DNA from 3 places in the Flavobacterium bizetiae genome. Region 1 is predicted to be linked to each of the others. Evidence: riboswitches for the same ligand, from Rfam matches in the RefSeq annotation. Region 1 holds a riboswitch; each other region holds the start of a gene.
The links. Region 1 has a riboswitch for cobalamin ahead of L0669_RS00515 (TonB-dependent receptor plug domain-containing protein). Riboswitches for the same ligand answer to the same signal wherever they lie in the genome.
Positions count from the first base shown of each region.

Region 2: linked by a shared signal. The riboswitch ahead of L0669_RS07260 (DUF5074 domain-containing protein) and the one ahead of L0669_RS00515 (TonB-dependent receptor plug domain-containing protein) in region 1 are both predicted to bind cobalamin.
Region 3: linked by a shared signal. The riboswitch ahead of L0669_RS15230 (TonB-dependent receptor) and the one ahead of L0669_RS00515 (TonB-dependent receptor plug domain-containing protein) in region 1 are both predicted to bind cobalamin.

Region 1 covers NZ_CP091861.1:90,646-101,351, reverse strand. The annotation lists gene L0669_RS00525 (S41 family peptidase) at 1-898, shown strand, start outside; gene L0669_RS00520 (YncE family protein) at 981-2,051, opposite strand; gene L0669_RS00515 (TonB-dependent receptor plug domain-containing protein) at 2,057-3,919, opposite strand; cobalamin riboswitch at 3,947-4,157, opposite strand; gene cobC (alpha-ribazole phosphatase) at 4,225-4,758, opposite strand; gene L0669_RS00505 (adenosylcobinamide-GDP ribazoletransferase) at 4,743-5,540, opposite strand; gene cobT (nicotinate-nucleotide--dimethylbenzimidazole phosphoribosyltransferase) at 5,697-7,376, opposite strand; gene cobU (bifunctional adenosylcobinamide kinase/adenosylcobinamide-phosphate guanylyltransferase) at 7,548-8,054, opposite strand; gene L0669_RS00490 (C1orf53 family protein) at 8,242-8,604, opposite strand; gene L0669_RS00485 (ABC transporter substrate-binding protein) at 8,776-9,918, shown strand; gene L0669_RS00480 (iron ABC transporter permease) at 9,924-10,706, shown strand, end outside.
Region 2 covers NZ_CP091861.1:1,618,485-1,629,190, forward strand. The annotation lists gene L0669_RS07240 (SusE domain-containing protein) at 1-347, shown strand, start outside; gene L0669_RS07245 (alpha-amylase family glycosyl hydrolase) at 421-3,294, shown strand; gene L0669_RS07250 (DUF6814 family protein) at 3,403-3,630, opposite strand; gene L0669_RS07255 (MFS transporter) at 3,642-5,138, opposite strand; cobalamin riboswitch at 5,382-5,574, shown strand; gene L0669_RS07260 (DUF5074 domain-containing protein) at 5,888-7,207, shown strand; tRNA gene L0669_RS07265 (tRNA-Phe) at 8,000-8,075, opposite strand; gene L0669_RS07270 (type III pantothenate kinase) at 8,180-8,911, shown strand; gene bamG (BamG family beta-barrel-assembly machinery protein) at 8,908-10,137, shown strand; gene lptC (LPS export ABC transporter periplasmic protein LptC) at 10,188-10,706, shown strand, end outside.
Region 3 covers NZ_CP091861.1:3,545,802-3,556,507, reverse strand. The annotation lists gene L0669_RS15255 (DUF4465 domain-containing protein) at 1-940, opposite strand, end outside; gene L0669_RS15250 (hypothetical protein) at 999-2,228, opposite strand; gene L0669_RS15245 (hypothetical protein) at 2,236-3,471, opposite strand; gene L0669_RS15240 (cell surface protein) at 3,510-4,796, opposite strand; gene L0669_RS15235 (DUF5074 domain-containing protein) at 4,807-5,952, opposite strand; gene L0669_RS15230 (TonB-dependent receptor) at 5,949-7,997, opposite strand; cobalamin riboswitch at 8,112-8,319, opposite strand; gene L0669_RS15225 (T9SS type B sorting domain-containing protein) at 8,603-10,706, shown strand, end outside.

The DNA of each region.
Region 1 (10,706 bases):
TGGGACTAGTTTTGAATCTAACGGAAAAACAGTTTCATTAGTAAAAAGCACTTTAGACGAAAATCCTATTTTCATCAATAAAGTAATTACTTCAGGAAGTCATAAAATTGGCTATTTGATGTATAATGGTTTTTATGCCAATTACGATGCACAATTAAATGCGGCTTTCGCCGAATTTAAATCGCAGGGAATTACAGATCTTGTTCTGGATTTAAGATATAATGGAGGAGGTTCTATACAAACTGCCACTCGTTTGGCAAGTATGATTACTGGACAATATACAGGTAAAATTTTTGCTAAAGAAAAATGGAACGCAAAGATAAATGCTGCTTTTGAAATTGATAATCCGGAATATTTAAACAATCGTTTTGTAGACAAAATAGACGGAAGTCCGATAAATAGTCTGAACTTGTCTAAAGTATATATTCTGACTACGTCAGGTACAGCTTCTGCCAGTGAATTGGTGATAAATGGTTTAGTGCCTTATATTTCAGTAGTTCAGGTAGGAGAGACAACAATTGGTAAAAACGTAGGATCTGTTACTTTATACGATTCTCCAACTTTTGGAAAAGCAAAAAGAAATCTAAATCACAAATATGCTATGCAGCCTTTGGTACTTAAAATTGTAAATGCTGCTGATTTCGGAGAATACACAGATGGTTTAAAACCAACTTTCGAGCAATTAGAGCGTATTAGTAATTTGGGAGTTTTAGGCGATACATCAGAACCATTATTGAGTGTTGCTATTTCGCAAATTACCGGAGCGACTGCTAAAAAATCGCAATTGGACAGTGGTATAGTTTTAAAGAATTTTACCGATGCCAAAGCAATGGATGGAGTAAGAAATCAAATGTATGTGAAAGATGCTCCTGAAGGACTTCTAAGATCATTAAAATAAAGACATAAAAAAGGCTTTCATTTCTGAAAGCCTTTTTTATTTTTAGAATATTCCAAAAACAAATTCTAAAATACTTAAATAATTAATTATTAAAGTAAAATCCGTTTGGATTAACGCCTACGCTAAATTCATTAGTAAGTTTTCCTGTTAGAGAATAGATATAAATATCTCCATTATCTACATTATTTACTTTGTCTGCAACATATATTTTGCTGTTTTTTACGGCCAGTCCATAAAGTGAGGTAACCTCAGTAGCCTTGAAAATTGGAGCGGTTGGTAAAGTTGTAGCGCTTGTAGCAAGAGAGTAAATATTACTGTCGATAGTGTAATATAATTTATCGTTTTCAATATCTAAATATCCAGGATGTGTTATACCGTCAAAACTAAGAGTTGAAGTAATAGTATTCGTGCTTAGACTGACTTTTACCAATTTACCAGCTGTTTGTTTCGGAGCATAGTAAGGATATCCTTCGCATAAAATATACAAACTTCCATTGTCTTTTACCAATCCTGCAGGCATATCACCTACCTCAAAGTTAGTTACTACCGAGTTAGTTGCAGCATTAATTATAGTTAGTGAATTTCCGAAGTTGTAACCACCTTTATGAGTTACATAAAGTTTACCACCGTTTTCAATTATTTTTTCAGGTCCTTCAACTACAGAAATTTTAGATGTAATCGTGTTTGTAGTAAGATCAAGAATCCCTACATAATCATCTTTTGAATCATTTCCGTCTCCCCAGTTTGTAACATATCCTTTTCCGTTTGCAAAAGCAATATATCTAGGGGTTTTGATGTCTGTAGTAACAGTCGCAACGCTTTTGAAGGTGTATCTGTTTACTACTTCAATTTTATTCGTATTATTTACAATCAAATAAGCGAAGTTTCCATTAAAACCAATGCATTGAATAATATCATTTTTTGTTTTTTCAGGATTCAATAAAGAAAAAATATTGTTTTCAATTTTTAAATCATCTGATAAATATGATACATTTCCATTCGATTTCAAAAATTGACCTTCATTTGCAATAAATAATCCCCCTTCGTAATTGCCACGAGGTTCCGGTGTTGTATCATCATTATCGCTGCTACATGACACAAAAAATGCCGAGCTTAATATGACAGTTAAAAATAGTTTGTTAAATCTTTTCATTGTATTTAAAAATTAAGGTTTATGTATATTGTAAAATTTCTTCCCGGCATTTGTCTGTTAGAAACGGGTTGGTAATTTTCATTCCAGATATTTAAAACTTGTACACCAAGTTTGTAACTGTTCTTTTTTCCAAAATCGTAATCAACACCAACGTTACCAATATTATAATCTTTTACTTTGGTTGCAGGATTATTAAAAGGTGTTGTATAAGCATCTCCGTTGTATAAATATTGAAAATAAGAAGATGCTTTTTTCCAATTATAAGAAACCGATCCTGTTAGTTTATGGTAAGGAACATAAATCAATTGCTTGTAAACAGATTCTCCTTTTATCATTTGTTTGCTTTCAGAAACCGTATAAGCATAAGTTCCGTTTACTGTAAAATTGTTGCTGCCTATTTTTGGTTTCCATTCTAAAAGTATTTCAGCACCATAGGCTCTTACTTTATCTGTGTTTTCAGGCGCCCAGGCACCACCGCTTCCTTCAGTAGGAACCCAGCGTAATAAGTCTTTGATCGAATTATAATAGGTTGTCAGAGAGACAGAGAAATTCCTTGTAAAAAACTCATTACCAATTTCTGCCTGATAAGAAGTTTCAGGTCTTAGATCAGGATTACCACTTCCTTCCCAAAACAAATCATTGTATGTAGGCATTCTGAAATTTTTTGAAGCATTAAATTTCAAACGATAAAAATCAGTGAATTGATAACGTGTTCCAAAAGAAAATAGGAATGGATTTCCAAAATTATCGGTTATTTCCTGACGTATACTGGCATTATAATCCCATTTTTCAGTAACTAAATGACTTAAAAGTAAGCTAGCTGAGCCAACTTCTCTTTTTGCCTGATCGATGCTCGAACCATATCCTTTATTACGATTGTAATCGACAATACCATTTAGTTTGATTTTATCATTTACATCAAAAGCCAAATCATATTTTATGATAGAAGTTTCAACTTTTCCGTAGGTAAATAATTCAGAATCTATATTAGCAAAATACTTATACGATTCTCCAATATAGGCTAATTTCAATTTTGAAGTAAAACGATTCAATACACTTTCCCATTCTAATAAATTTCGGGTATTAAAATCGTTGTATTTTGTTTTGGTTTCTGTGGGTACAATTAAAGAAAAATGACGCTCTGCATCATAAAACTGACTGTATGCTTTTATGGTGTTTTTGGCATCTATTTTATATCCAAAAGTGGTGTTCATGCTGGTGTTATAATATTCACCATTTATGTTTCTCTCATCTTTTGTGCCGGGATATTTAAAATCATTATCAGAGCTGTTTCTGGAGATATTGACTTGTAAGCTGTATTTGTCAGAAGAGGTATTAATGCGATAGTTGGCACTCAAAGTATTATAACTTCCTAAGCTAAAAAATACCTGATTCGAGAATTCATTTTTAAATCTCAAATCATTATTAAGGTGAATGCTTCCGCCAATGGCACTGCTTCCGTATAAAACACTTCCTCCACCAGCTTTCACAGAAATAGAATTAAAATCTCTTGTTCCGATGGTGTTGAAATCCGTTTGACCTAAAAATTGTGAATTAATATTGATGCCATTCCAGATAACTGCTGTTTGTGCTGCAGTAGTTCCTCTAAAAGAAGGTCCGGATGTCATACCAAGACCATTTTCTTTAAAATAAATGACAGTATTGAAATTTAAAAGAGACGTTAAAGAAGAAGCGTTTTTATTGATAACGGAATCATTTAATACCTGAACCGATTGTGAGGCAGAGTATTTTTTAAGATTCGCATCAGAAACGATGACTTCTTTTAACTTATTAATAGAATCATTCTGCGCCCCAACAATATGGCACAATAGTAATAAACAAAACGCGAAAAGCTTTTTTAAAGTCATAATTTCTGCACTCTTTTTCCCGAGAGTTCGATATTGGTTACAAAGGCAGGTCTCCTGGCTTGCGTTTTGCTGTTTACCTTCCCATTCGCCGGGGCGAGCAGTGGTATTGGAGATAACAACAAACATTCTTTTCAGAACTAAGCTTACAGTTGCGGGTACAGCTCAAGATTTTCTAATGATTACTTGATTCCCTTTTAATGTGTTTCGAAATAACACAACCTTAATTGTTTGCAAAGATAAAGTTAAAAATGTCGATTTTTCTAATTTGTTTGATTATAAAGAAGATATTCTCAACAAAAGGTCATTTAAAGTATTATTTTTATTACCTCGCCAAAATCTACATTATTATTAAAAGCATCTTTTAAGGGTAAAGAAGTATGGTGACATAAAATGCTGCGAATCACGCCGGCATGGGCTACAATAATTATTGGCGTAATTATTTCTTTTGAAAGTTGAGAAAAAAAGTCACCCACACGTTCGTGCAACGCAATAAAAGATTCCCCATTTGAAACACTAATATTTACAAAATCTTCCATCCAGGGATTAAGTTGTTCTGGCGGGATTTCGTTCCAGTTTTTCATTTCCCAATCGCCAAAATTCATTTCCATTAAGCGATCTTCTTTTTCAAATGAAATTGTCTTAATAGTATGCTGAATGTATTCGGCTAAAATAACACAGCGTTTTAAAGGACTCGAAAAAATGATTGCTTCAGAAGGTAATTGCGAAACGATATTTTCAAAAACCGAATCGAAAGGTTCTGCCAAACCCACATCAGATTGTCCGTAACAAACCCCTTTTTCGCAAATTGTTTCGGTATGACGAACTAAATAAATTTCCATATCAAAAGAATACTTAAATAATAAATAACTTCACAAACCTGTTGTGTCGCGCCAAGGCAATCTCCTGTATAACCATCAATCCATTTCTGAAAATAACGAGCTAAAAAATAACGCATGATAAAAACCGGAACCAAAGCAAAAAGAAATTGATAGCGGAAATAAGAGAAAACAAATAATGGGAATAACCCGAAGAAAAAGGAACCTGAAATTTCTTTCCAGGTGTGATTTTTGGCAATGGGTTTGCTTTTGCTCGAAGCATCATCTCGAGAATATTCATGCGTAAAAATAATGGAGATTGCCGCCAAACGGCTTAAAGCATGAGCCGAAACAAATAAAAGATAAACCTGAATAAGCGCCATAGCATTATCCCCTTTAAAAAGCGAAACAGATTCTGAAAGTAATTTGAATTTTAGTAAAAAAAGTAAAACCAAACCAATTGCTCCGTAAGCGCCAATAGCGCTATCCTTCATAATCATTAGGATTTTCTCTTTTGTCCATCCTCCGCCAAAACCATCGCAAACATCAGCAAAGCCATCTTCGTGAAAAGCTCCCGTAGTAAGTACAGAAATAATCAGCGCAAAAATTACCGCAGTTTCTGTTGAAAGAAAAAGAGAAAAAAGATAAAAAGCCAAAAATGATATACTGCCAACAATCCATCCAATTAAAGGGAAATATCGAGTGGCTTTGTTTAAATAATCAGGATGATGATCAATGTTTTTAGGACACGGAATCCTGGTGTAAAACATTAGAGAGGTAAAGAAGATATGTAGTTCTTTTTTCATTCTTAAGATTGGTTTTTTATATAGTTTGTCATTTCGACGAAGGAGAAATCTTCGCAATAAGCTCGACAAAGATTGAATCTCATCGCGGAGATTTCTCCTTCGTCGAAATGACAAGATTACGGCGAATTTTTTTAAACTGAAAACTGCGACTTATTTCTACTTCCTACTAACCCCCGCACTTTCAAAACTTGCCATATCATTCAAAAATGCCTCTGCCGATTTTAAAATAGGAAAAGCAATTGCGCAGCCCGTTCCTTCACCTAAACGTAAATCCAGATTTAAAATAGGTTTTGCACCTAAATAATTCAATAATTTATCATGCGCTTTTTCGGCAGAACAATGACAGAAAATAGCATTGTTTTTAATATCAGGATTAATTTTCGAAGCAATCAAAAAAGCGACGCTGCAAATAAAACCATCAACTAGAATCAGCATTTTATTATCGTAAGCCGCTAGCATTCCGCTCGCGATTTGTATAATTTCGAAACCTCCAAAATAGGCGAGTTGCTGTTTTAATTCGGCTTGACCGGAATAATTTTCAATGGCGCTTTTTAGAATATCCTGCTTCTGAGATAGTTTTTCATTTTCAACTCCTGTTCCTTTTCCAACACAATCTTCAATACGCAAATCGGTTAAAAGACTCATTAAAACCGAAGCTGTCGAAGTATTTCCAATTCCCATTTCGCCAAAGCCAATGCAGTTAGAACCCGTTTGAGCAATTTCTTCAACAATCGATTTGCCTTTTTCAAAACACAATTGCAATTCGGTTTCGCTCATGGCAGGAATATGCAAAAATGATTGCGTTCCTTTTGCGATTTTGGCATTAATTAAATTGGCATTCGTTGGGAAATCATAATTTACTCCCGCATCAACAATTGATAATTTAATATCATTCTGATTACAAAAAACGTTTATCGCCGCACCGCCTTCCAGAAAATTACCCACCATTTGGCGCGTAACATCCTGCGGATAAGCGCTCACACCATGATTCGCAATTCCGTGATCTGCGGCAAAAACGATTATATTGGGATTTATTATTTTCGGATTCAGCGTTTCAAAAATCGTTGCCATCTGATAAGCCAGCGTTTCTAAAGTGCCCAAAGAACCAATAGGTTTCGTTTTAGAATCTATTTTTTCTTGCAAAAGTGTGCTAAAATCAGGTTTAAGTTCAGTCGGTTTTTCAGCTTTCAGATCAAAATCTGAGAGAATATCTTCGGTAATATTTTTAATTTCGGTACAAACCGGAGCTTCAGATTTTTGTTTCCAATGCAATTGTTGCAACATCGGTTGATTATCATAATTCGTTGCCGGTTTTCCTATACAGAAATAACCCAACGGCTCAATATTTTCAGGTAAATCAAGAATTTTTTTAAACTGGTGATAATTCAAAATCGAAACCCAACCCATTCCATAACCTTGTTCGGTAAGTGAAAGCCAGATATTCTGTGCCGCACAAACCGAACTAAATTTCACTGCTTCGTTACTACCCACAGTCCCAATCGTAAACTGATTGAGAACAGATCGGTCATAAGCAATAATGAGCCCAATTGGAGCTTCGTCAATCGCTTCAAGTTTCAAAGATTTATAATGTTCTTTTTGTTCCGGGTTATCAGTAAGTTCTTCAGCTTTTTTATTATAATCTAAAAAGAGATTCTTTACCGCCGTTTTAACTTCATTAGATTTAATGATAAAATACCTCGTAGCATCAGTCAATCCAACAGATGGCGCCCAATGTCCGGCCTGCAAAGCTTTTTCGATCACTTCATCCGGAACTTCATCAGCCGTAAAATGTCGGGTATCTCGTCGCGATTTTAAAATATCATCTAAATAACTCATTGTTAAATTCCAATTTGGTTGAAAATTCCAAACTTTTAAATTCCAAATTCCAATTTGACATAAATCTCATTAAAGAATCTAAAAAATTTAAAGATTTAAGTAAAGATAAGCTATCACGTTCGAATTTGGAATTTAAAAGTTTGGAATTTCCTCTCCAGTTTTGGAATTTAATTATTTAATTTTAACTGGAATTCCAGAAACCATCAACACCACTTCATCAGCATTAGATGCCAAAAACTGATTCATCCAGCCTTGCAATTCGGTAAATTTTCTGCCAATGTGAGTTTCGGCATGAACGCCCATTCCAATTTCGTTGGTTACAATAATTAAGGTAGCATTTTCCTGATTCGCGATCGAAAGAAATTCTTTTTTAGCTTCTTCCAGACTTAAATTCACATCATATTGATGGTCAGTAAAAAAGTTGGTTAACCAAAGCGTCACACAATCGATCAGCGCTACTTTTCCGGTAAAATCAATTTTACTTAAATATTTTTCCTCTTCAATATTCGTCCATCGTTCATCACGTTCTTGCTGATGACGATCGATTCTGTTCTGGAAATCAGCATCCCATTTTCTCGCCGTTGCCACATAAATAGGCGAATTTGAAAGTTGCAACGCCAAGTTTTGAGCATAACTGCTTTTTCCTGATCGCTCACCTCCGGTAATTAAGTAAATCATTTTAATTGTGAATTGTTAGTTGTGAAATGTAAATTGTTAGGGCGTTCCCTACGGTCGGGCTATCCACTATATCTTTTATTTTTTAAAGAAAAAAATAAAAGGATATCGCTACTATCCCTAACGCAAAAGACCAATCGTAGAAAAACAGTTATAAATTTATCACTAATAATTCATAACTCATAACAATTTAATAAGGGCAATGTCTACAGTCATTTCCGCAGCAAGAACCTCTTTTTAAGTGAAACCAGGTTTTAAAAACATAATTTCCATTTTCGATATAATAATCAATTCCTTCAATTAGTTTTTCTTGTTTGGGTAAAGTTATGGCTTTGTTTTTAAGCGCTTTTTGAGGCGTAATCGTTTCTACATAAGCATCAATTTTGTCTTCGCAAGCTTCTTTAAAGCAAACCGGACAAAGGCAATCGCCACCATCAGAAAGGTTAAAAATAGGAGGGAAATCATTGCACCAACATTTGCTTTCTGCTGAAATATCTCCACAAGTAAAAGAAGATTCACAGCTGGAACAAACTTTTGTTTTTATGCTATTCATAGGTTAAATGTAGTATTTATTGCTTTTTGTAAGAATAAAGATAAATAAAAAAAATAGAAATTGCCTTACCTTTGTCACTATCAAAATGCAAATTACGAAATGGTGATGATTTAAATTAAATGTCGAAATCCAGAAATCAAAAACTATTCCTTAAAATAAGATAACCTATATATGAAAAAATTATTCCCTAAATTAATTTTTATTTTACCTCTTTTTCTTCTTGTTGGATGTAAAAAAAATGAGACTGAAACCGTTGCAAAAGATACTAATGCAAAAAATAGTATCGAATATGCATCCGGGCTTTCTATTGTTAAACACGAAGGATATTCAGTAGTAACCGTAACAGAACCATGGCCAAATGCCAATGCAAAATTTACTTATGTCCTAAAAGAAAAAGAAGCTAAAGTTCCGGACAGTTTACAAAAATACACCACCATAAAAGTGCCTTTAGAATCTGTTGTGGTAACTTCAACAACCAATATTCCGTTTCTTGAAATGTTAGAAATAGAAGATAAATTGATTGGTTTTCCTCATACTGATTACGTTTCCTCAGAAAAAACAAGAGCTTTAATCGACAAAGGCTCCGTTAAAAATGTAGGTGAAAACGAAAAATTAAACATCGAGCAATTAATCGAATTATCTCCGGATCTGATTGTAACTTTTGGTGTAGACAACAACAATCCAACATTGGATAATTTAAAGAAAAGCGGACTAAACGTATTGATCCAGGCCGATTGGATGGAGCAATCTCCTTTAGGAAAAGCAGAATGGATCAAACTTTACGGAGCTTTATTTGGTAAAGAAGACAAGGCTAAAGAATTGTTTGATAAAATTGTTTTAAGCTACGATCAGGCCAAAAAATTAGTAGCTGATAAACCTGCGACTTCAACTGTTTTATATGGTTCTATGTATGAAGATGTTTGGTATGTAGCCAAAGGAAATAGTTGGGTTGCTCAGTTTATGAAAGATGCTCAGGCCAATTATTTATGGTCAGACTTAAAAGGAACCGGAAGCGAAGGTTTGTCTTTTGAAAAAGTATTGGTAAAAGCCAAAACGGCCAATTTCTGGATTGCTTCAGGATCATTCAAAACCTTAGAAGAATTTGGAAAAACCAATCCGCATTACAGTCAGTTTGATGCTTTTAAAAATAAAACCGTTTATACTTTCGAAGGTAAAGTAGGAGCAACCGGTGGAACCGTTTATTATGAATTAGCACCAAGTCGCCCGGATTTAGTACTAAAAGATTATATCAAGATTTTTCATCCTGACTTATTGCCAAGCTATGAATTTACTTTTGCATCAAAATTAAATTAAGTGTATTGATCAATAAAAAACGAAATATAATCCTGTTTTCGGTACTTGCCCTCGCACTTTTATTTATGTTTTTTCTGGACATTAGTTTGGGGTCAATCACCATTCCGTTCAAAGAAGTATATACGAGTTTAACGGGCGGTCAGGCCAGCAAATCGACTTGGGAATATATTATCATCAATTATCGTTTGCCAAAGGCGATTACAGCAATGTTAGTAGGCGTAGGATTGTCTATTAGCGGACTATTAATGCAAACCTTATTTCGAAACCCATTGGCGGGACCAGATGTTTTAGGATTAAGTTCCGGAGCAATTTTAGCCGTAGCCATTGTAATCTTAGGAGCGGGCTTTTTGCCGACATTTCTAAACGTAGTTTTATTATCGCCATACGGAATCGTGTTTGCTTCAACATTAGGAAGTGTTTTGGTTTTAATGTTGGTTTTGTTAGTAGCACAACGCTTGCGAAACACGATGGCAATTTTAATTGTAGGACTTATGTTTGGTAGTTTTACCAGCGCGATTGTTGGGGTTTTAACTTATTTTAGTTCGGCAGAACAATTGCAAAAATTTACCTTTTGGTCATTAGGAAGCTTAGGAAATCTCTCCTGGACATCTATTTCGATTTTAGCAGTTTGTGTTAGTTTTGGTTTGCTTTTAAGTGCTAGTAGCATCAAACCTTTAAATGCATTGCTTTTAGGTGAAAACTATGCTAAAAGCATGGGATTAAATTATAAAAAAGCAAGATTGGTCATCATATTTGCCACCAGTATTTTAGCCGGAAGCGTTACCGCT
Region 2 (10,706 bases), 1.5 Mb from region 1:
GTGCGCGAGGAATTGCTCAGTACTCAAATGTTATTAAACTAGCTATTACGTCATATTCTGCATGGGACAACTGGGGACTTATTGGTTCTGCAACTCCTAATGGATGGGATGATCCGGATACTAATTTAGAGTATGATTTAGCCACTAAAACATACTCATATACTGGGCCGTTGAAAGTTGGAGACTACAAATTTAGACTTGACGATAAATGGGACACTAACTATGGCGATAATGGTAATGATTTAACATTAGAAGCCGGAGGTGCTAACATTCCAGTTACTGTTGCAGGAAACTATACAATCATTGTTGATTTTGTTGCAAAAAAATACACCATTACAAAAAACTAACGTTTTGTGATAATTAAAAGAAAGGCTGTCTCTATGATAGCCTTTTTTTATAAACTAACTAACCAACCACATTATGAAAAAAACTTTACTATCAATATTTTTATTGATGGCAGTAGTTGCTTTTGCACAAAAACAAACGGCAACTTACTCCATTAATCCTTCAACTTTTGAGGATACTACACCAATTACCATTACTATTAATGGTACAAGTATTAATGAAAGTACCTGGGGAGTCACCGGGAATGCATTATATCTTTGGTCATGGTCTTATGATGTAAACGATACCACTCAAATGGATTCTCCTTCTAACGGATCCTGGACTGCATCAAATGAAGCAAGTAAGTTTACGTATAATTCGGCAACCGATACTTATACAAAAACATTTACACCATCGGTATATTTTAATAGAAACGGAATTGGAAGAATAGGTTTTCTTGTTAAAGCTAAAGATGGAACAGGTAGTAAACAATCACAGGATATTTTAGTTGAAGTTGGTTCTTTTCAGGTTTCATTGACTTCTCCTGTAGAAAATAGCGCTTCAATTATAGCATCGGGATCTAATTTTAATATTGCTGCTACAAATACAAATGGTGCGGCAAGTTACTCCTTAAAAGCAAACGGAACCGTTATCAATACAAATACAAGTACCGCGAGCTATTCTTATTCTCATATTGGTGTTACAAATAATCAGAGTTATGAGCTGACTGTTACTCAGGCAGGAACTACAATTGTAAAGAAATTTTCGGTAATAGTAAATCCAAATACAGTTTCGCAGGCAATGCCGGCAGGATTGATTGACGGGATTAATTATAATTCGGCCGATGCGACAAAAGCAACTTTGGTCCTGGATGCACCTTTTAAGGATTTTGTTTACGTTGCCGGAAGTTTTAATAATTGGCAGCCTTCATCGGCGTATGCCATGAAAAAAGATCCTGTTTCCGGAAAATTTTGGTTAGAATTAAACGGATTAGTTTCTGGTGTAAATAATACCTATCAATATTGGGTGGTAAAAATTAACCCAATTGCCAACTCACCTTCTTTAGTAAAAACAGCAGATCCTTATTCAACTTTGGTATTGTCTCCTTATGATGATCCTTTTATTCCTGCAGCTTCTTATCCAAATATGCCAGTTTATCCAACAGGACAAAACTTTGAAGTTACAGTTCTTAAAACCGGACAAACGCCATACAACTGGCAAGTAACTAATTTCACAAAACCTGAGAAGGAAAAATTAGTGATTTATGAGGTTTTAGTTCGTGATTTTGACGCTGGTAAAAATTATCAAAGTTTAATAGATAAGATAGAATATTTTAAATCATTAAAAATAAATGCTATCGAATTAATGCCTGTAATGGAATTTGAAGGTAATGAGAGCTGGGGTTATAATACGTCATTTCACATGGCTCTGGATAAATTTTATGGCACATCGGATAAATTAAAAGAACTAATTGATGTCTGTCATCAAAACGGAATTGCGGTCATTCTGGATGTTGCCTTGAATCACGCTTTTGGCAGAAATCCGATGGTCAGAATGTGGATGAACGATCCTGACAGTGATGGATTTGGTGCGCCAACAACTGAAAATCCTTATTTTAATACTGTTGCAAAACATACTTATAGTGTAGGAGAAGATTATAATCACCAATCGGCGAGAACGCAATATTATGTAGAACGTGTAATCAAACAATGGATTCAGGAATATAAAATTGATGGTTTCCGCTGGGATTTAACGAAGGGTTTTACACAAGCCTGTACTGCTTCAGATGAAGCTTGTACTAATGCCTATCAGCAGGATAGGGTAGATGTATTAAAGAAATATGCTGATTATTCCTGGAGCTTAGACCCGACACATTACACCATTTTTGAGCATTTAGGAACCGAAACCGAAGAAAAACAATGGGCAGATTATAAAATTGCTGAAACACCAAGTAAAGGAATTATGATGTGGGGGAAAATGACAAAAGAGTACAATCAATTGTCTATGGGATATGCGACTGAAACTAACATCTCGAAAATGTCGAGTGCAAATCGTGGGTTTGCGGCCAATCGCTTAGTAGGTTATGCTGAAAGTCATGACGAAGAACGTTTGATGTATAAAAATGTACAATATGGTGCTTCTGGTGGAGCTTATAATGTGAAAAATTTAAATACAGCTTTGTCCAGAATGTCGGCAATTGGAGCAATTTCATTGTTAATTCCCGGTCCAAAAATGATTTGGCATTTTGGAGAATTAGGATGGGAGAGTTCTATTTTTACTTGTAATGATAATTCGGTTAACACAGATTTAGATGCTGCTCCGGGAGATTGTAAATTAGATACAAAACCACAGCCTCAATGGGTAAACAATTGGATAGGAAATTCAAATCGTAATAAAGTTTATAACGATTGGGCTAAAATGATTACGCTTAAAAAAACGGAACCTGTATTTTTAGGAACTTCTACAATTCCAAATTCAAATTCGTTAACGGTAAATATTAAAATAACCAATGCTGGTTTAGCTTCGACACAATTAAAAGATGTTGTGATTCTGGCCAATTTTGATGTTACGGCTCAAAATGTTGCAACAGGTTTTCCTTATACAGGAATTTGGTATAATTTAATGGATAATACGACTCTAAATGTCACGGATATAAACGCTCCAATAAATTTGCCTCCGGGAGAATATAGAATTTACGGTAACAAAACAGCAAATTTAGCAATCGAAGATTTTGAAAAAGAAAGTACGGTGAATTTGTATCCGAATCCGGTTTCAGACTATTTTACTTTAAATACTGCTGTTGCAAAAGTTCAGGTTTATTCAATTTCAGGACAGTTGGTTAAAAGTTTTGCTTCAAATGGAAATGTCGATTTTCAATTTGGCGTAAGCGAATTACAAACAGGTTTATATATTATAAAAGCCTCGGACGAAAGCGGTAAAACACAAGTGATGAAGTTTGTAAAAAAATAAATATTTAAGATATATCTCTAACAGATTAAGATTTTGGTTTGGTTAGTAATGCAAAAGGGCTGTTCTATGTAAAATAGACAGCCCTTTTCTCTTGTAATAATTTGATGATTATTTTTCTTTGTTGTTGTATTCTCCAATTACGGCAAAATAACCAAAAGTTCCCAAGCCTAAAACAATAAGAGGAGTAAGAATAAAAAGGATAATAATCCCAAATACTAAGTCATCTTGTTGGTCTGAAAGGAGTTTGGGTAAGCCAAATTCGAAAATGCAAAAGTATGCCGCTGCAATTGCCAGTATAATCCATAAAACACCTAAAACTTGTTTGATCGCATTCATAATGTATAATATTAAAGGTGATTTGTTTTGTTTTTATTATCGATATAAATCATTCCAATTACAAAGCAGATTGAAGCTATAATAATAGGATACCAAAGTCCGTCGAGATAAAAGTCAGGTTTTCCCGCGTGTTTGGCATGTGTAACAAAATAAGTCGAAATAGCCGGGAGTAAGCCCCCAAAAATACCATTACCCACATGGTAAGGCAAAGACATTGAAGTATATCTGATCTTAGTAGGAAACATTTCTACTAAAAAAGCTGCGATTGGACCATAAACCATTGTAACAAATAAAACCTGAATAAAAACTAAGAAAATTAATGTCCACTCGTCGCTCGAATTTATATTGATTGAAATATTGCTTTGAGATTCTTTTTTATCTGCAAAGTCTGTTTTCTTTTCCATATACGTAGTTCCGTCAGTATAGGTTTTTGAAATTGAAGTTATTGTGTCATTATTTTTTGTTGTTTCAATAGTTTGGCTGGTTTTTTCTACGATTTCAGTTTTATAACTTACAGAAGTCGTATTGTACATCATTTTATAAATGGGTCTGTAGAATAAGATTGCCAAAAGCATTCCGCTCATCATAATATATTTTCGCCCCACTTTATCACTTAGCCATCCAAAGAAAATAAAAAATGGCGTACCTATTAATAGAGCAATACCTAGTAATCCATCTACTTGTGAGGAATCGATATTCATTACCGTTTTCATAAAACTCATGGCATAAAACTGTCCTGTATACCAGACAACACCTTGTCCCATTGTAGCGCCAAAAAGTGCCAGTAAAACAAATTTTAAATTATAACGGTTTCCAAAACTTTCTTTTAATGGATTTGCACTCGTCGTTCCTTCTTTTTTCGCTTTAGCAAAAACCGGAGATTCATCCATGTTTTTACGAATCAAATAGGAAACTCCTACCATTACAATAGAAACCCAAAACGGAACACGCCATCCCCAGGAATCAAAATCGGTAGGTGTAAGAATATTTTTCGTAGCTAATATTACCATTAATGAAATGAATAAACCAACTGTTGCAGTGGTCTGAATCCAGGAAGTCCAATATCCTTTTTGTCCCACCGGAGCATGTTCGGCAACATAAGTGGCGGCTCCGCCATATTCTCCTCCAAGTGCTAATCCTTGTAATAAACGTAGAATTAAAACTAATAAAGGCGCCATAAAGCCAATGGTTTCATAACTCGGAATACAGCCTATTAAAAATGTAGATCCTCCCATTAATAATAAAGTAGCCATAAAAGTATATTTACGGCCAATAATATCTCCCAGTCTTCCGAAGAATAATGCCCCAAAAGGCCGCACTACAAATCCGGCTGCAAAAGTGGCCAAAGTGGATAAAAATGCTGCGGTGGGATTATCGCTCGGAAAGAATTTTGTTGAAATTACGACGGCCAAACTTCCAAAAATATAGAAATCATACCATTCAATCATTGTTCCCATCGATGAGGCCGAAATTACTTTCCAGATGCCTTTTGTAGAAGTTTTGCTCATAAACTAATTTTGTGTACTTGGTAATAATTAAAAGTATTAAATATTTTTTCACGAATATAAAAGATAATTTTTTATTTAATTGATACTTTTTTAACAAATGGTGATTATTTGTTGATTTGACATTTATTCTGTAAATCGAAGCTTGTTGATTCGAAAAAAATTATGGTTTGAAGATCTGGCGAAGGCCTTTAAAAATAAAGAACTATTGCTTTTTTAGGAAAGAAAACACTAGTTTTGCAGCTCAAATTTAAAACAGAAAATGGTTGTCATATTTGAATAAATATTGACATTAAAAGGGAATTTGGTGTAAATCCAAAACTGTCCCGCAGCTGTAAGCTCATTAACTGAAACCCTTTAATACGTCACTTTTCATTTTGAAAGGGAAGGCTGGGTGTAGGGAGCAAGTCAGAAGACCTGCCATTTTTATAGTAATAAATAGCTTTCGGGGATTGAAGCTTGAATTAAGAACAATACTTTCACATGGTGTGATATGGTATTGTCTGATTATTTTATTCTCGTAAGCCAAAAATGGATTTATGAGATTTTTTTTCTGCAAATATGATATCGTAAAAGCATTCTCCGGGATGTTCCTCTTCGCGATATTTTCTTTTTCTCCAATAAAAAAATCATTAAAACATGTCGCTGTACAATTTATTGTGCTTTTGCAAAAGTCTATTTATGAGGCTTTTGCAAGGGTTAATTGTATTTCGATTTAAAAATTTAAGTAATATAATTTTAAATATTTAATAATGAAAAACCAATTTTTCTCCAAACCATTAATCGCAATTGCCTCTTTGGTAATGCTAACGGTTTCATGTAATAATGATGACGATTTTACAGCACCTCCGGTAATAAAAGGCGAACTGCAATTAAAAGACACTTTAACTGTTGGGAAAACACTACAATTAAGCTCAAAAATAGCAGATAGAAAAAATGTTTCGTTTGAATGGACTGTAGACGGAAAAGTAGTAGGATCTGATTCTGTTTATATTTTTAAACCGGAAACAAGAGGAGATTTTAAGCTTACAATGACAGCCAAAAATGATGGTGGAAAAGTAGCTCTTACTTATGATATTCATGCCTACGCAGCGTATGAAAATGGTTTCTTTATGGTTAATGAAGGATGGTTTGGTCACGGAACAGGAACGTTAGGATTTTATAGATATGATACAAAAGCTATAGAAGACAGTGTTTTTGTAAAAGTAAATCCGGATAAAGACTTAAAACCGGCAACTTCTACATTAGAATTTGGAACTATCATTAATAAAAAACTATTCTTAGTTTCTAAAGTTGGCGGACCAGTTGTAGTAGCTGATGCTTATTCGCTTAAAGAAGAAAAAAGAATCGCGGCAAAAGGCGGAAACGATTGGCGTGCAGTAGTAGGTGTTAACGAAAATCAGGCGTTGCTTACTTCTGGTAAAGGAATTTTTAAGCTTAATCTTAATACGATGGAGCTGGACGGGCAAATTGATGGTGTTACAGGTCAGGTAGGAGATATTGTTAAGGCCAATGGTTATATTTTTGCATTGTCTGCCTCAAAAGGTGTTGTTGTTATTAATGCTGCGACATTGGCGGTAGAAAAAACTATTCCGGGTATTGTTTTAGGATTTGCTGTTACCGATGATAAAAAAGTATGGGCAGCAGGAGGTAAGAATCTTATAAGTATAGATTCGAATACACTTGAAGTAAAAGAAATTGCATTAGGTTTCCAGGCTTACGGAAGCTGGGGTGCATGGCATCCGGGATCTATAACGGCGGCTAAAAATGATGTTTTTATTGCTAAAAACGGAAGCTTTAGCGGTGGTAAACAAATTTATAAATACACAGGAACTCCAGAATCATTGGCAATGCCGTTTATTACATTAACAAATTCAAATATCTTATACGGAGCAGGAATTGGTTATGACAGAAAGAAAAATGCTTTAGTGCTAAATACATTAAATGAAGGTTTTGGAGTGAATTTCTCTATCAATAATCTATATATATTTAATGCCGATTCAGGAGTTAAAACAGCATCAGTAAACTATTCAGGATATTATTTCCCGGCAGTTTCTGTGTTTCATCAATAATATTTTTGTTTTTAACCGCAAAGAGCGCTAAGATTTACGCAAAGGTTCGCAAAGTTATTTATGCTTTGCGAACCTTTTTTTGTGTGTTGTCAAGTGCCCAGTGGTTAAAACCACGGGCTATATTAAAAAAACAAGAAGAATTAAAGGTGTAGATTAATGTTTGGATTTTTTTAATACAATACAAACATAGCCAACGGTTTTAACCGTTGGGATACAATATAGGAAAGATCCATTGGGCTTTATCGCAGAGTTCGCAAAGTTATTTATGCTTTGCGAACCTTTTTTGTGTGTATTATCAATTGTCTCGTAGTTAAAACCACGGGCTATATTAAAAAATAAGAAGAATTAAAGCTGTAGATCAATGTTTGGATTTTTTTAATACAATACAAACACAGCCAAAGGTTTTAACCGTTGGGACACAATATAGGAAAGATCCATTGGGCTTTATCGCAGAGTTTGCATAGCTCATCATAAAGCTTTGCGAACCTTTTTTGTGTATTATCAAGCATCCCGTGGTTGAAACCACGGGCTATATTAAAAAATAAGAAGAATTAAAGGCGTAGATTAATGTTTGGATTTTTTTAATACAATGCAAACATAGCCAACGGTTTTAACCGCTGGGACACAATATAGGAAAGATCTATTGGATTCTTTGTCGCAAAGTTTACCATAAAGCTTTGCGAACTTTGTGTTTTCTTACCGTAACGTTAAATAAAATCTTAGCATCCTTTGCGGTAAAAAAAATCAAAAAAGTATTAAAAACAAAAAACCCGAATATTGCTATTCGGGTTTTGGTGGTACCTCCAGGGATCGAACCAGGGACACATGGATTTTCAGTCCATTGCTCTACCATCTGAGCTAAGGTACCGTCTTGTGCTCAATGCGGGTGCAAATATAGGATCATTTTTCGTTTATCCAAAACATTTTTTTAAAAAAATCAATTCGTATCTTCGCGTTGGTAAAGAAATAATTATGATTTTAACAATTGATGTGGGTAATACTCGAATTAAAGCTGCTGTTTTTGAGGAGAGTACTGTTCTTGAGAATTTTGTTTTTGAGAAAAATGAGCTGGAAGAAAATATTCAAAAAATTTTAAAAAAATTTTCAAACTGCACCGATTTGGTCGTTGCATCAGTCGGAAAAATCGAAAAAGAATCTTTTTTAGCATTCGAAAAAGATTTAAATGTTCATTTTTTAACTCATGAAGATATTTTTCCTTTTGTAAATAAATATGCAACGCCAAAAACTTTAGGAATAGACCGAATGATTTTGGCTTCAGGAGCAACTTTACAATTTCCAAAACAAAACAGGTTAGTCATTGATGCAGGAACTTGTATTACCTACGATTTTATCGACGAAAATGATAATTATTTAGGCGGAGCAATTTCTCCGGGCTTACGGTTGCGATATGAGGCATTGCACAACTACACGGCCAAGTTGCCTTTGCTGACTTTTGAAACACCTGAAAACTACATAGGGAACTCAACAAAACAGGCTATTCACTCCGGAATTGTCAATGGCTTCGTCTATGAGATTGATGGTTTTATCGATGAATATCGGGCAAACTTTTCAAATTTTATAATAATTTTAACGGGAGGTGATGCAGTTTTTTTGGCTAAACGATTAAAAAATACCATATTTGCCAATTCAAATTTCCTTTTAGAAAGTTTGAACCAAACATTTCAATATAAAAATCGACAATGATTAAAAAAATTATAGTAAGCGCTTGTTTGCTTATCTCGTTCGTTTCATTTGCTCAACAGGGTGCATCTCCTTATTCTTTCTTCGGAATTGGTGATGTTAGATTTAAAGGAACTCTTGAAAATAGATCTATGGCAGGAGTTTCGGTAGAGCAGGATAGTATCCATTTGAATATTGAAAATCCGGCAAGTTATGCCAGTTTGAGACAAACTACTTTTACAGTTGGAGGAACTTTTGGAAGTGCAAAACTTAAAACTACTGACGAATCTGCAAAATCACAAAGATCTACCTTTGATTATTTAGCATTAGGAATCCCAATGGGAAAATTTGGAGCAGCGTTTGGTTTGGTTCCGGTAACTTCTGTTGATTATAGAATCTTAAATGACCAGACAAATGTAACTGACGGAACAAGTTCTCAGCTTCAGGGAAAAGGTGGGGTTAATAAAGTGTTTTTAGGTTTAGGATATAAAATTACACCTAAGTGGAATATTGGAGTTGATGCACAATATAATTTCGGAAAAATCACCACTACCTCTATAGAACTTGCTACAGGAGTTCAAAATGGTACAAGAGAAACTAACGCTGCTGAGTTATCAGGTGTTAGTTTTAATGTTGGTACAATGTATCAAACAAAAATTGATAAAAAATTAAGTTTATTTACGAGTTTGGCTTATACGTTTGCCAGTACTTTAAATTCAAATAATACAAGAGCTATTGCGGTAGACGGAGATCCTGATCCTTATGAAGTTCCGGGGCAGGACAATAAATTAAAGTTACCAAACAAAATTACAATTGGTGCAGGTATTGGTCAGGCAAGAAAATGGTTAGTAGGTACAACAGTTGCTTTTCAGGGTAACGGAGAGCTTGCTAATTACTATAATGCAGGTAATAATGTGCGTTACGAAAAGTATCAAAAATATGCAGTGGGTGGATATTTTATTCCTAACTACGCTTCATTTACAAGTTACCTAAGCAGAATTACCTACAGAGCCGGATTGAAATATGAGAAATTGGGACTAATAGTGAATAACGAATCAATCAATGATGTCGGGATGTCTTTAGGAGCTGGAATTCCAATTGGTGGCGGAACTTTTTCAAACGTAAACGTTGGATTAGAGTTTGGTAAAAGAGGAACAACATCCGCAGCTTTAGTTCAGGAGAATTATTTCAACTTTAGTTTGAGTTTTTCTTTCAACGACAGATGGTTCGTGAAGAGTAAATTCAATTAAGCATAAAAATTGTATTTTTATAAGCTAGTACAATTTACTACATTTGGCAAATGAATTTACCAAAAAGATATATCATAGCGGCTGTCACAGTTTTTACTGTGACACTGTTTTTTGGATGCGAAAGTAATTTTAAAGAAGTTCAAAAAATCAACTTCTCAGAGTTTGTTCCAGGAAGTGATGCAGATACTGTAAATATAAAATATACAGATTCCGGACTTATAACCGGAGTTTTGAAAAGTCCTAAAATGTTAGATTATTCTAATTTGGATTTTCCATTTACAGAGTTTCCAATAGGAATTGACGTTACTTTATACGATAAAAAACAAAAGCGTACTTTTATAGTGTCCAATTATGCGGTTTCATACAAACTAACGGGCATAATAGACTTGCAGGGAAAGGTTAAGATTACTTCAGAAACCGGACAGATGCTGGAGACAGAGCAGTTGTATTTTGATCAGAAAAACGAATGGTTTTATACCGAAAGAAAATTTAAGCTTACAGATGCTAAAGGGGTTTCTTACGGTCAGGGAATCGATTTTAGTAAAGACTTTAAAGTGATTAATTCGCAA
Region 3 (10,706 bases), 2.3 Mb from region 1:
CACGTTTTACAGAAAGTTTGTCTAAGCAAAAATAAGCTGCTGTGTTCATTCCGTAAACTAAATCTGAATCTGTCGAAGTCATTTGGAAAACAAGGTATTTTACTTCTCCTAAACTCTGAAGATTACTTGTATTTACGTTTACCCATCCTGTAGGCATCACTAATGAAGACCCGTTATGGTTGGCTAATGTATGTACAATAGGATTCGTAACTGTTCCGTCTTCAGCAACTCCATAAATTAATAATTTAAAAGAATCACCTGAGGCAAAAGCTCTTGCAAATCCATCTCCGTATAAACAACCGTAATATGGCCATGGATGCATGTTTATTTTTAAACCTTCTACTTTGTATAATCCTGTGTTTCCAATTTTAATCCAGTTAGAAAAACCGCTTTCGCTAAAAGTAGTTCCTTGTGGATTTTTAGGATCTAAATAACTTGACCAATAAGCCACGATATAAGGATCACCAGTTGTTCCCGGAGTTCCTGCCGCAATTGTAGACGAAGAACCAAAACCGCTTCCGGCCATAGTTCCCCATTGATGAGGCACCCATCCGTCAGAACCTCCAGGAGCTGAACCTGAACCATAATTTGTAATGTCATTTACATTAGAAACGATAAAACCATCCCAATAATTGTAACCTGAAGAGGTTCCTGTATGCGAAAACGTAAAAATATCAACATTTAAATTCGTGTTAGCTACATACGTGTTTTCCCAGTATTTACCACCCGTTGTAGTGATTCCGCTGGTTAATAATGAACTGGTTAAATTAAGCGTTGATGTGGTTCCGATTGCTGGATCGGTAACTGTTTTTTTTGTGATACCATTGGCGCTTTTTGCTACTGCACTTGCGCTTTCGTTGCTTAAAGGGGCGTCATCATTGTTACACGATGAAAGTCCTAAGAAAAGACCAACTGTCAAAAAATAAAGTACTTTTTTCATAATTTATAAAATTTAGGGTTAATATTCGTCTTTAATAACTTTCAGGAAAAGGTGGTTTTTACTTGATTGCTTTTGGGAAATTCAAATCTTCTACGTGTGTAAAAAAATTAGTTACCAAGTCTGTTGCGCCGGCTTCAGCATATGTCGAAACGTATACTTTTACAAAATCGATTCCAGGTAAATGAACTTTTTTTCCGTTGCTGTCTACAGCCCAGCTAATATCTATTGATGGGTCTTTGATACCTCCGTAACCCCACTCAAAAGTTCCTACGTTATAGGTTGTTCCTTCTCCATCGCTTACATCTTTTACAGGCAGGTAGATTTTTGTTCCTTTTAATGTGTAAGATTCCCCCATCCATTGTGGGTAATAATTATAGCGTCTCCATTTTTTTGTTCTTGTGATAAAACCTGCTGCCGTTTTATTGTCGGTCCATTTAAGATATTCTTTATCAAACTGCCAGTCTTTTGTACCTGTTACAGCAGCTTTGCCAGCATTTGGTTTGTTGTATGTAATTTCATAATTCTTTACAGTAGTCGATTTATTGTATTCACTACCAGCAATTTCATACCATTCGTTATCGTCTGCAATACCGTTTTTGTTTGCATCATAAGCAACATAAACACTCACAGGAGAAACTTTTGAGTTACCGCTGTCTTCATTCATTTGAATCTTAAAATCACGTTTTCCGTAAGCATTTATTACTGTATGATCAAATGCTGTGGTAATAGATCCCCCGAAAGTCCCTAACGGAACTGCATTTCCTTCTATAAGATCTGACTTCACTTGTTCCAGAACTTCTGCTTTTGTAGTAAAACCATAATTATCAAGATTATAACTCGGAGCAGGTACATAATCGATTAGCGATAATGCTTTTGAAGTATAGGTTTTTCCCGTTTCTGAAACTGTAACTTTTGTAGAAGCTTGTTTTACCAATTTGCCCAATGTTACCGTTAGATCTACCGCATAATTAGCTGCTTTTGCTGTTATAAACTGTAAGTTTTTGGTATCTCCAATAACAGAATCTTTTAGAGCTCCGCCAGTTCCGGTTACTTTTACTGTCCATTTGTATTTTGCAAGTTCAGCATCAGCGTTTTCGATTAATACTTGTGGTTCTAAGGTTACTGCATTGTATCGGCTTACGGTAAAATCTGAGGCTAATTTTAATGAAAGAGAAGCTTCTTTAACGGGTTGCGTTTCCGGATTATCTTGTTTTGAATCGTCATTACTACAGCAATAAAAAGCGCCAATAGCTACCAGAAACAAACCATGTTTTAAATACTTTTTCATATTCTTATTATTTTACTTTTTTTAGATTGTATTTTTTTAATAAATGAAGGTCTCCTGCTCCTGCAAATTTGGTAGCCATAGAAGATTGCTGATGGCAAAGTCCCATTGGTTCGCTAACACAGTTCATTACTTTTATAAAATTAATTCCCGGAAGATTGGCTTTGTTTCCGTTTTTATCTACTGCCCAGTCAATATCAATATCCGGATTCACTGCATTTGCATATCCCCATTGTGGCGCTGTAAAATTCCATAGTGTAGTTTGCCCCGGACGCGCCGTAACAAAATCTACATTAAGTCTTGTTCCTTCGTACGTAACTGCGGTTTGAGTAGCCCATAAAGGATAATATTCTTTTTTGCTTTTAGATCTTGGCAAGTAGTATGACTCAGGTGAGTTATTTTCGCATAAGACGTGCTCACGATCAGAAAACATATCATTTGGTCCGCCTACTACAACAGGAGCTCCGGCAGCTTTTTTATGGTAAGTAATTTTAAAATTCTTTGTTGTGTTGGCTTTCGTATGCTGGCTTCCTGCGATTTCATACCATTCGTCTTCGTCTGGTTTTCCGTTGCCATTTTTATCATAAGCAACATATACAATTCCGGGTGCCGGCGGATTCGCTTTGTCTGTTAAATCTCCTCCGTAAATTCTAAAATCACTTTGTCCTGCAACATTTACAACGGTATGATCGAAACCTACAATGATAGAACCTCCAAAACCTCCCAAGTCTAATTGGTAACCTACGTTGGTTTCATTGATTCTGCCCAAAGCAGTACGTAACATATCTTCTTTTTTAAAGCCGTCTTTGTATAAATCATTGGCAAACATACCTGGAGCAGGATCAAAATCGAAAATACTCGTGATGTACGGATTGTAATTTTTAGTTTCGTTTGTTACGTTTACGATTGTTTTTTTGCTGCCTTTTTTATCTCCTGACGAAACATTTAAAGTAAGTTCATAAGCCCCAGGATAAATGGCAACAAAACGTAAGTCTTTTGTATTTCCTACGATAGAATCTTTAGTCTGGTTAACAGGATTTTTTGATAACACCCATTCGTAAACAGGACTTGCAATTTCGGCAGAAGCCGGTATATTTAAAACACTAAATGTTGCTGCTTCGTATTTTTCCTGAAGTGTAATTGCTATCGCTTTTTGTTCAGGTTTATCATCATCATTGTTGCTGCTGCATCCTGTAAAGACGGCTGCAATGGCAATTAATAATAAATGGGTAAAGTTTTTTTTCATGGTTTTGGTATTAATATTTAATTTAACATTCTATAATTCTACTTTCTGGTCGGAATATTTTCTCCCAAAAGGTGCAAATCTGTCGCTCCCATTATTTCGGTAGAAGTTTCGCCCAGCCATCCTGCCTGCTGACTTAGACCATTGTATACTTTTACAAAATCTACTCCCGGAAGGTGAATTTTGTTTCCGTTTTTATCAATCGCCCAGTCAATATCTATAGCCGAATCGTCGTCGTTGTTGGGTGCGTTATCTGCATATCCGTACAAAAATGCATACTGAACATAATAACTTCCGGTTCCGCTTTCATCAACTGCATTGTCCGGTAATCTTGTTCCTTTAAAAGTCAGGCTTGGCTGATCTTTAAGCCATTTTGGCCAATAATCTAAGGAGTGATTGTAGGCATTATTTTGTACCAAATAACCGTCTTTGCCCTGATTGTCTTTCCAGTAGATGTATTCTATATCTGTAAAAAGAACACCTCCTGTACCTCCTCCGGGAACGGGTGCTTTATTGGGATCAGGTCTGTAATAAGTGATTTCGTAATTATGAATCGTTTTTTCCATTTTGTGTCCGGCGCCTTCTATTTCGTACCATTCATCATCCGGAAGTCCGTTTTTATTTTTGTCGTAAGAAACCATGATAACTCCGGCTTCACTGCTTCCACCGCGCATCGTAGCATCTGGATTTGGGTTGGCTTCTGCCCAGAAAGCATTACCTAAAACTCTAAAATCGCGTTTCCCTTTTATATTTACCACGGTATGATCAAATCCAAAAACGATGTAACCTCCAAATGCGCCAAGTGAAATAAGATCTCCGTTTTTCTTGGCAAGGTATGTATTGGCTCTGGCCAAAATTCTTTCGGCAGTTTCTCCGTCATTGGCTGCGGGTAAATCATTTATAAATTGTCCCGGTGCAGGTCTAAACTCAAATACTTTGTCTATAAAAGTTTTGTATTCCTTTGTTTCCTTGGTTACGTTTACTTTTACTTTTTGTGTTTGTACTATTCCCTGATCGTTGATTAGAAGTGTAAGTTCATAAACACCAACATCTGTAGCGGCAAATAAAGTTTCTTTGGCTGTAACATCAGAAAACGCATAATTTTCAGATGGTCCTTTTGTTACGCTCCATGTAAATTTCGCATCTGCACTCAAGCCATTCTTTGCTGTAACTGCTATTATTTTAGAACGTTGTATTGTGTATTCGTTTTCTACAATAGTTTCTCCGTTATCATCGTCATTCGAACCACTATCAGAACAATTGGTAAGTGTTAGTGCTATTAATAAAAGCACCGCGAATCGAAAATGTTTTAAAAAGTTGTGATACATTTTTTTCATTTTAATTTTTAGTTATAAAAGCAATATGTGCGGGAATATTTCCGCCTGTAGTTTTCCATTTTAATTTGCCTTCCGGCGTAAAGCAATAGATGTAGCCTGTTACTACATAATTCTGGGCATCCGTAATATAGATTTCCTTGGTTTCAGGATTTACCTGAAGTCCGTACGGAATCATTATTTGTTTGTCTGTACCGTCTGTAATAATCTTGTCGCTGATTACTTTTTTCGTTCTGGTGTCCATTATTCCGTAGGTCACTTTGTTACTATTTGTGAGATAACTCCATGATACACTGTAGTAATAGAGTAAATCATCAACGAGACACATTCCTAAAACCGGCATATTGAGCTGCATTTTTTTCTCATCGGTTTTGGTGTCAATCACAAAAAGATTCGAAGGCGTATTGTAATAATCTCCTCTTGAACTCACATAAATATCTCCTCTGCTGTCTATTTCCATACTATACAGATTGATACCTACGTCTATCTTTTTTATTTCGGTAAACGTTTCAAGATCAATTACAGACACGGTTCTGTCATAATTAGGCACTCTGTAACCTCCTGAATTGGCCACGTATAATTTCCCGTTGTGCACGACCATTTGTTCAGGTTGATATCCTACGTTTACTTTTCGTTTTATTTCTAATGATATTGTATCTATTTCTGCAACAAAACCTATTTCGGCATTAGGGTCAATAGCAACTGGGCCTGCATAAGAACTCACATAAGCTTTGTCTTTATAAAAAGCGACATAACGACAATTAGGAATGTCTATTTTTTTGATACGTTTTGCTGTCCATTTATCAATAACTTCTACTTTATTGGAAACATTAATTACAGCATAAACCTTGTTGCCGTAAATTTGAATATCATTTCCAACGTCTCCCAGTTCCTTTACTACTGTAGGATTTCGTTCTGAATAAATATCGGTGGTATAGTTTCCTGTTCGGTAACTGAATATGTCTATACTCGCCCTATTCATTCCCATATTACCTTCATTAAGAAGATAAAAACCTTCAATATTTCCGTCGCTTCTTGGTGCGGCAACACTTTTAGAAGAAGATGGAAAAATGGTTTCGTCTTCTCTACAGGAGACAAAAGCAAGGCTTATCAATAAACCGAGGACTAACTTTGTTGTGATCTTTTTCATAGCTCGATACTTATTATAAATTTCATTGTGCGACCCGGCATCGGATAATTATAAATTACCTCGTATTGCTGATCGAAAACATTATTAAGTTCTATTGCGCCTTTCATTTTATAATGCTGAAATGCAAATGATTTTTGTATCGCCAAATCGTGCGTATACCAAGGCTGAACTTCGTTGACTTTTATATTATTGACATTCCCGTTGTATCGTTTTCCTACATATACAAAACTGTAGTTGAAATTCCAGGTTTCGTATTCGGCATTTAGTATTCCGGATCCGCTGTGCCACGGTGTATAAGGTATCTGGTCTCCATAAGAAGATAATTCAAGACCATTAAATTTGGTAAAATCTCTGCTTTCAGAAAAAGTATAAGTTAGATTGGTGCTTAAATTTACCTTGCCAATATGCATTCCCATATTTATAACAGATTCTATTCCTTTACCTTTCACCTGCCCCATGTTTGTCATCATCCAGCGAAATAAATTTCCTGTTGGCGCTGCCACAATTTTGTCTTTAGTATTGGTGTAATATCCATCGACCTGAAAAGATATCTTATCGAAAAATCCTTTATTTACAGGTAAATTATAGGTAAAACCAACATCGTACTGATTCATATATTCTGGCCTCAAAGTACTCGAACCAACCATCGTATAATACAAATCATTAAAAGTGGGCATTCTAAAAATACGTTTTGCAAATGCTCTTATATTAAAATCGTATGCTGCAAAGGGTGTGTAACCCAGAAATAATGCCGGAGTGAATTCTTTTTTATCCGGGGCTTTTGCATTGTAACGCACTTCTTCCTGAACATAAGTACCTACAACGCTTCCTAAGGCTTTAAACCGGCCAAGTCTGTAGGAACTTGCCAAAGAAAATAATGCTGTATAACGTTCCGGAAAAGAAAACTGGGTTTGTATTCCTTTTCGGGTTGCGTTTAATCTATTGTACTGAAAATCTGTAGACAACGAAACATCCCAATTTGACAATATACTGTACATGTTTACGGCCGAGAAATAATATTCCTGCTGATAATAACTATCGTCAGATTGTGCGCCTTCGGTTACTGTTTCGCCCAATATATTGGTCGTATCTCTGGCTACGTAATGTGTATAATCATAAGCATATTTTGCTTTGGCCTGAAACTTATATCTTTTTGTAAAATCTTTAATTAAAGTTCCTTGTGCAAAAAAATTCTTGTCGTATTGTCTGAAACCGTCTGAAAATTTATTCTCTACAATTGCTCCCGGCGCTCCCCTATCAGAATCATAATAATACACTTTGGCATCCCACGAACCATTGTGAAGTTTTCCGTAAAGACCGGTTTCAAATCGTAAAGCTTCGATATCGCTATTGTGTCTTGTGGCAGTGGTATCGTAGGCAACGGTTCCGTCAAGATTATTTCTTTTGTATCTAAATTTATACTGACCGTTAGACTTTATGTATTCAGAGCTTACGTTCATGCTCACTTTATCGCTCAGCTTTTGTTCCCATCTAAAAGAAGGATCAAAATAATTGATTGACATGGTTTTAAATCGAACCAGTAAATTTGTCTTTTTATCCCCAACAAAAACAGGACGTTTTGTTCTTAGATAAATGGTCGATGCGGCAGAAAAGTCTTTTGCCGATTGAAAAATTTCGCTTTTTTGACCATTATATAAGGTTAGGGATTCCATATCATCTAAGGAATATTTCCCAAGATCTGTCACTCCGTTTTGTGCATTTCCTAACTGAATACCATCATAAAAAACACCAACATGATGCGTACCCATATTACGTACATCGACCGTTTTAAGTCCCCCGAGACCACCGTAATCCTTAATTTGAATTCCTGCAAAATATCTAAGGGCATCCGCAACATTATGGCTCGCTAAATTCTCCAGTAATTTGCCTGAAAGACTTTGTACCGGAATTACTTCCTGATAGGGTTTGCCTTTTAAGATGACTTCTTTTAATACGCGCAAACTGTCATTAGAAACCTGCGAATGAAGCCAATAAGGGGCAATAAATAAGAAAAGAAAAAAGAGTATTTTTTTTGTATTGTACATCACTGATTTAATTAAATAAACTTCGCAGATGTAGCAATCAAAAAGCAAAAAAAGAGAATCCCGCTATACAATAACAGGTCAATTCTTGTTGTTCAACTTTATTCCACGAAAGTCTTAAACTATGTGATTGTGGCAGGTCTCCTGACTTGTTCTATCTTTAAAACAGCCTTCTCGTCCGCGACAGCGAACAATGGCGTTAGTAATGTTTAAAGACGTATATAGAACTTACAGTAGCGGGTCTGCTCAGGATTTGCACCTGATTCCCTTTTAACTATTTTCTTTACTTTTTTAAAGAAAACAGACCAAAATCTGACGTAAAGATAGGACTAACTTTATAAAAACAAGTATTGCTTGCTAAAAATACATTTTTCACAATAATTTAAGATATATAAGGAAAATTCTATAAAATACGCTAAAAATCATTTTATGATACTGCAGTAAATAAAATAACAGGAGTTTACTTAAAAAGAAAAACTTGAACAAAAAACACAAAAATCACTGTAAATCAATTAATTAAGCTTGGTTTTTTAGTGTTTTTAACTATAAAAGACTTAATTTTAACGTAACTATTTTAAAGTAAGTATCATAATTAACACCTATTTGATATGAATTTAAGAATTACACGCCGTACCCATTTTTTTTTAATTCTGCTTTTTTTATTTAGTTCGACCGTTTTTTCTCAATGTTTTGAAATCCAGAGCATATTAATTGATGCCTGCGGAGGAACACTTGAAGGACGTAATGAAATGGTACGTTTCAAAATTGGAAATGCTCCATTAAACATTAATACTTTAACAGTTATATGGCCCAATAATACCTGGCAAGGCGTTGTTGAGGATGCTACAACGGCAGCTATTGTGGCTCAATTAAATGCTGATATAATTGCAGCAGGTGGCTGTGGGCAAATAGTGGAACCACCCGGAGGAATATTACCGCTTAATGCAACTGCGATACTCGTTACCAGCTACCAAATGACTCCAAGTGCCAATTCATTTGGACCTTTGTCGGAAACGATCTATATGGTTTTTCAAAATTCTATAAATCCTAACGGACACTTTGCTAATTTTGGACCCGCTCCGGGTGCACGAACGCTTACAATGAATTTTGTAGGAAGCTGTTCAGATATTGTGGTTTACGATAGAACACAGTTGAATGATATCAATGGAAATAAAGTAGCAGCAGATGGAGCCACCGTTAACTTTACTCCAGCCGGAGTTGCCAGTTACACTAATAACGGATGTAAAGCACCAGTCCCTCCTTTTACTGTGGATGCAGGGCCTTCTACCCTAACAGCTTGTGCAGGATCTACGATAACTTTGAATGGTGTTGCTGTAGGACAACAATCTGTTGCCTGGTCATCACCTTCCGGAAGTTTTTCTTCACCAGCCACCACAACAACAAATTATACAATTCCGAGTGCAGCCGGCGGAACAACGATAGCACTAACGCTGCAAGCCACTAATACTTGTGGGTTGCAAATTAGTGATGTAATTAATCTATCTGTGACTTCAAACGTTACTCCGGATTTTGCTACAAATTTGACTTTGTGTAATACTGATATCGCGCCAGCTTTGGCTTTAACATCGCCCAACGGAATTACGGGAACATGGAATCCTTCCATCATTAGTACCACAACAAGTGGTAATTATATTTTTACACCAAACGCAGGACAATGTTCTTCAGCAACTACTTTGGCCGTTACTATAACACCTGAAATTACGCCAGATTTTGCTTCAACACTTACTTTATGCAGTACGGATACCGCTCCAACGTTGGCTTTAACTTCTCCTAACGGAATCACGGGAACTTGGAATCCTTCCATTATTAGTACCGCAACAAGTGGTAATTATATTTTTACACCAAATGCAGGACAATGTGCTTCAACTGCAACTTTGGCCGTTACTATAACACCTGAAATTACGCCTGATTTTGCTACAACACTTACTTTATGCAGTACGGATACCGCACCCACTTTGGCTTTAACTTCTCCTAACGGAATCACGGGAACATGGAATCCTTCCATTATTAATACCACAACAAGTGGTAATTATATTTTTACACCAAACACGGGACAATGCGCCACAACAGCAACTTTGGCCATAACTATAACACCTAAAACTATGCCTAATTTTGCGACAACACTTACTTTATGTAATGCTGATACTGCGCCAACTTTGGCTTTAACATCGCCCAACGGAATTACAGGAACATGGAATCCTTCCATTATTAGTACCACAACAAATGGTAATTATATTTTTACGCCTAATGCAGGACAATGCGCTTCAACAACTACTTTGGCCGTTACTATAACGCCTAAAACTACGCCTGATTTTGCTACAACACTTACTTTATGTAGTGCTGATGTCGTTCCAACTTTGGCTTTAACGTCGCCCAACGGAATTACGGGAACATGGAATCCTTCCATTATTAGCACCACAACAAGTGGTAATTATATTTTTACGCCAAACACAGGACAATGCGCCACAACAACAACTTTGGCAGTAAATATTACATCACTTTCTTTCTCTATATCAAAAGAATGTGTGGACAATACCTATTTAATAAAAGCGGTAACCGAATCACCTTCTTCTAATTATAATTTTAACTGGTTGAATGAGAAGGGAGATGCAATAGGATCAAACAATGACACTTTTGATTTTACGGCATACAGCAAAAGTTCTAATGATCAGCTGGTATTTCCTTTACAAT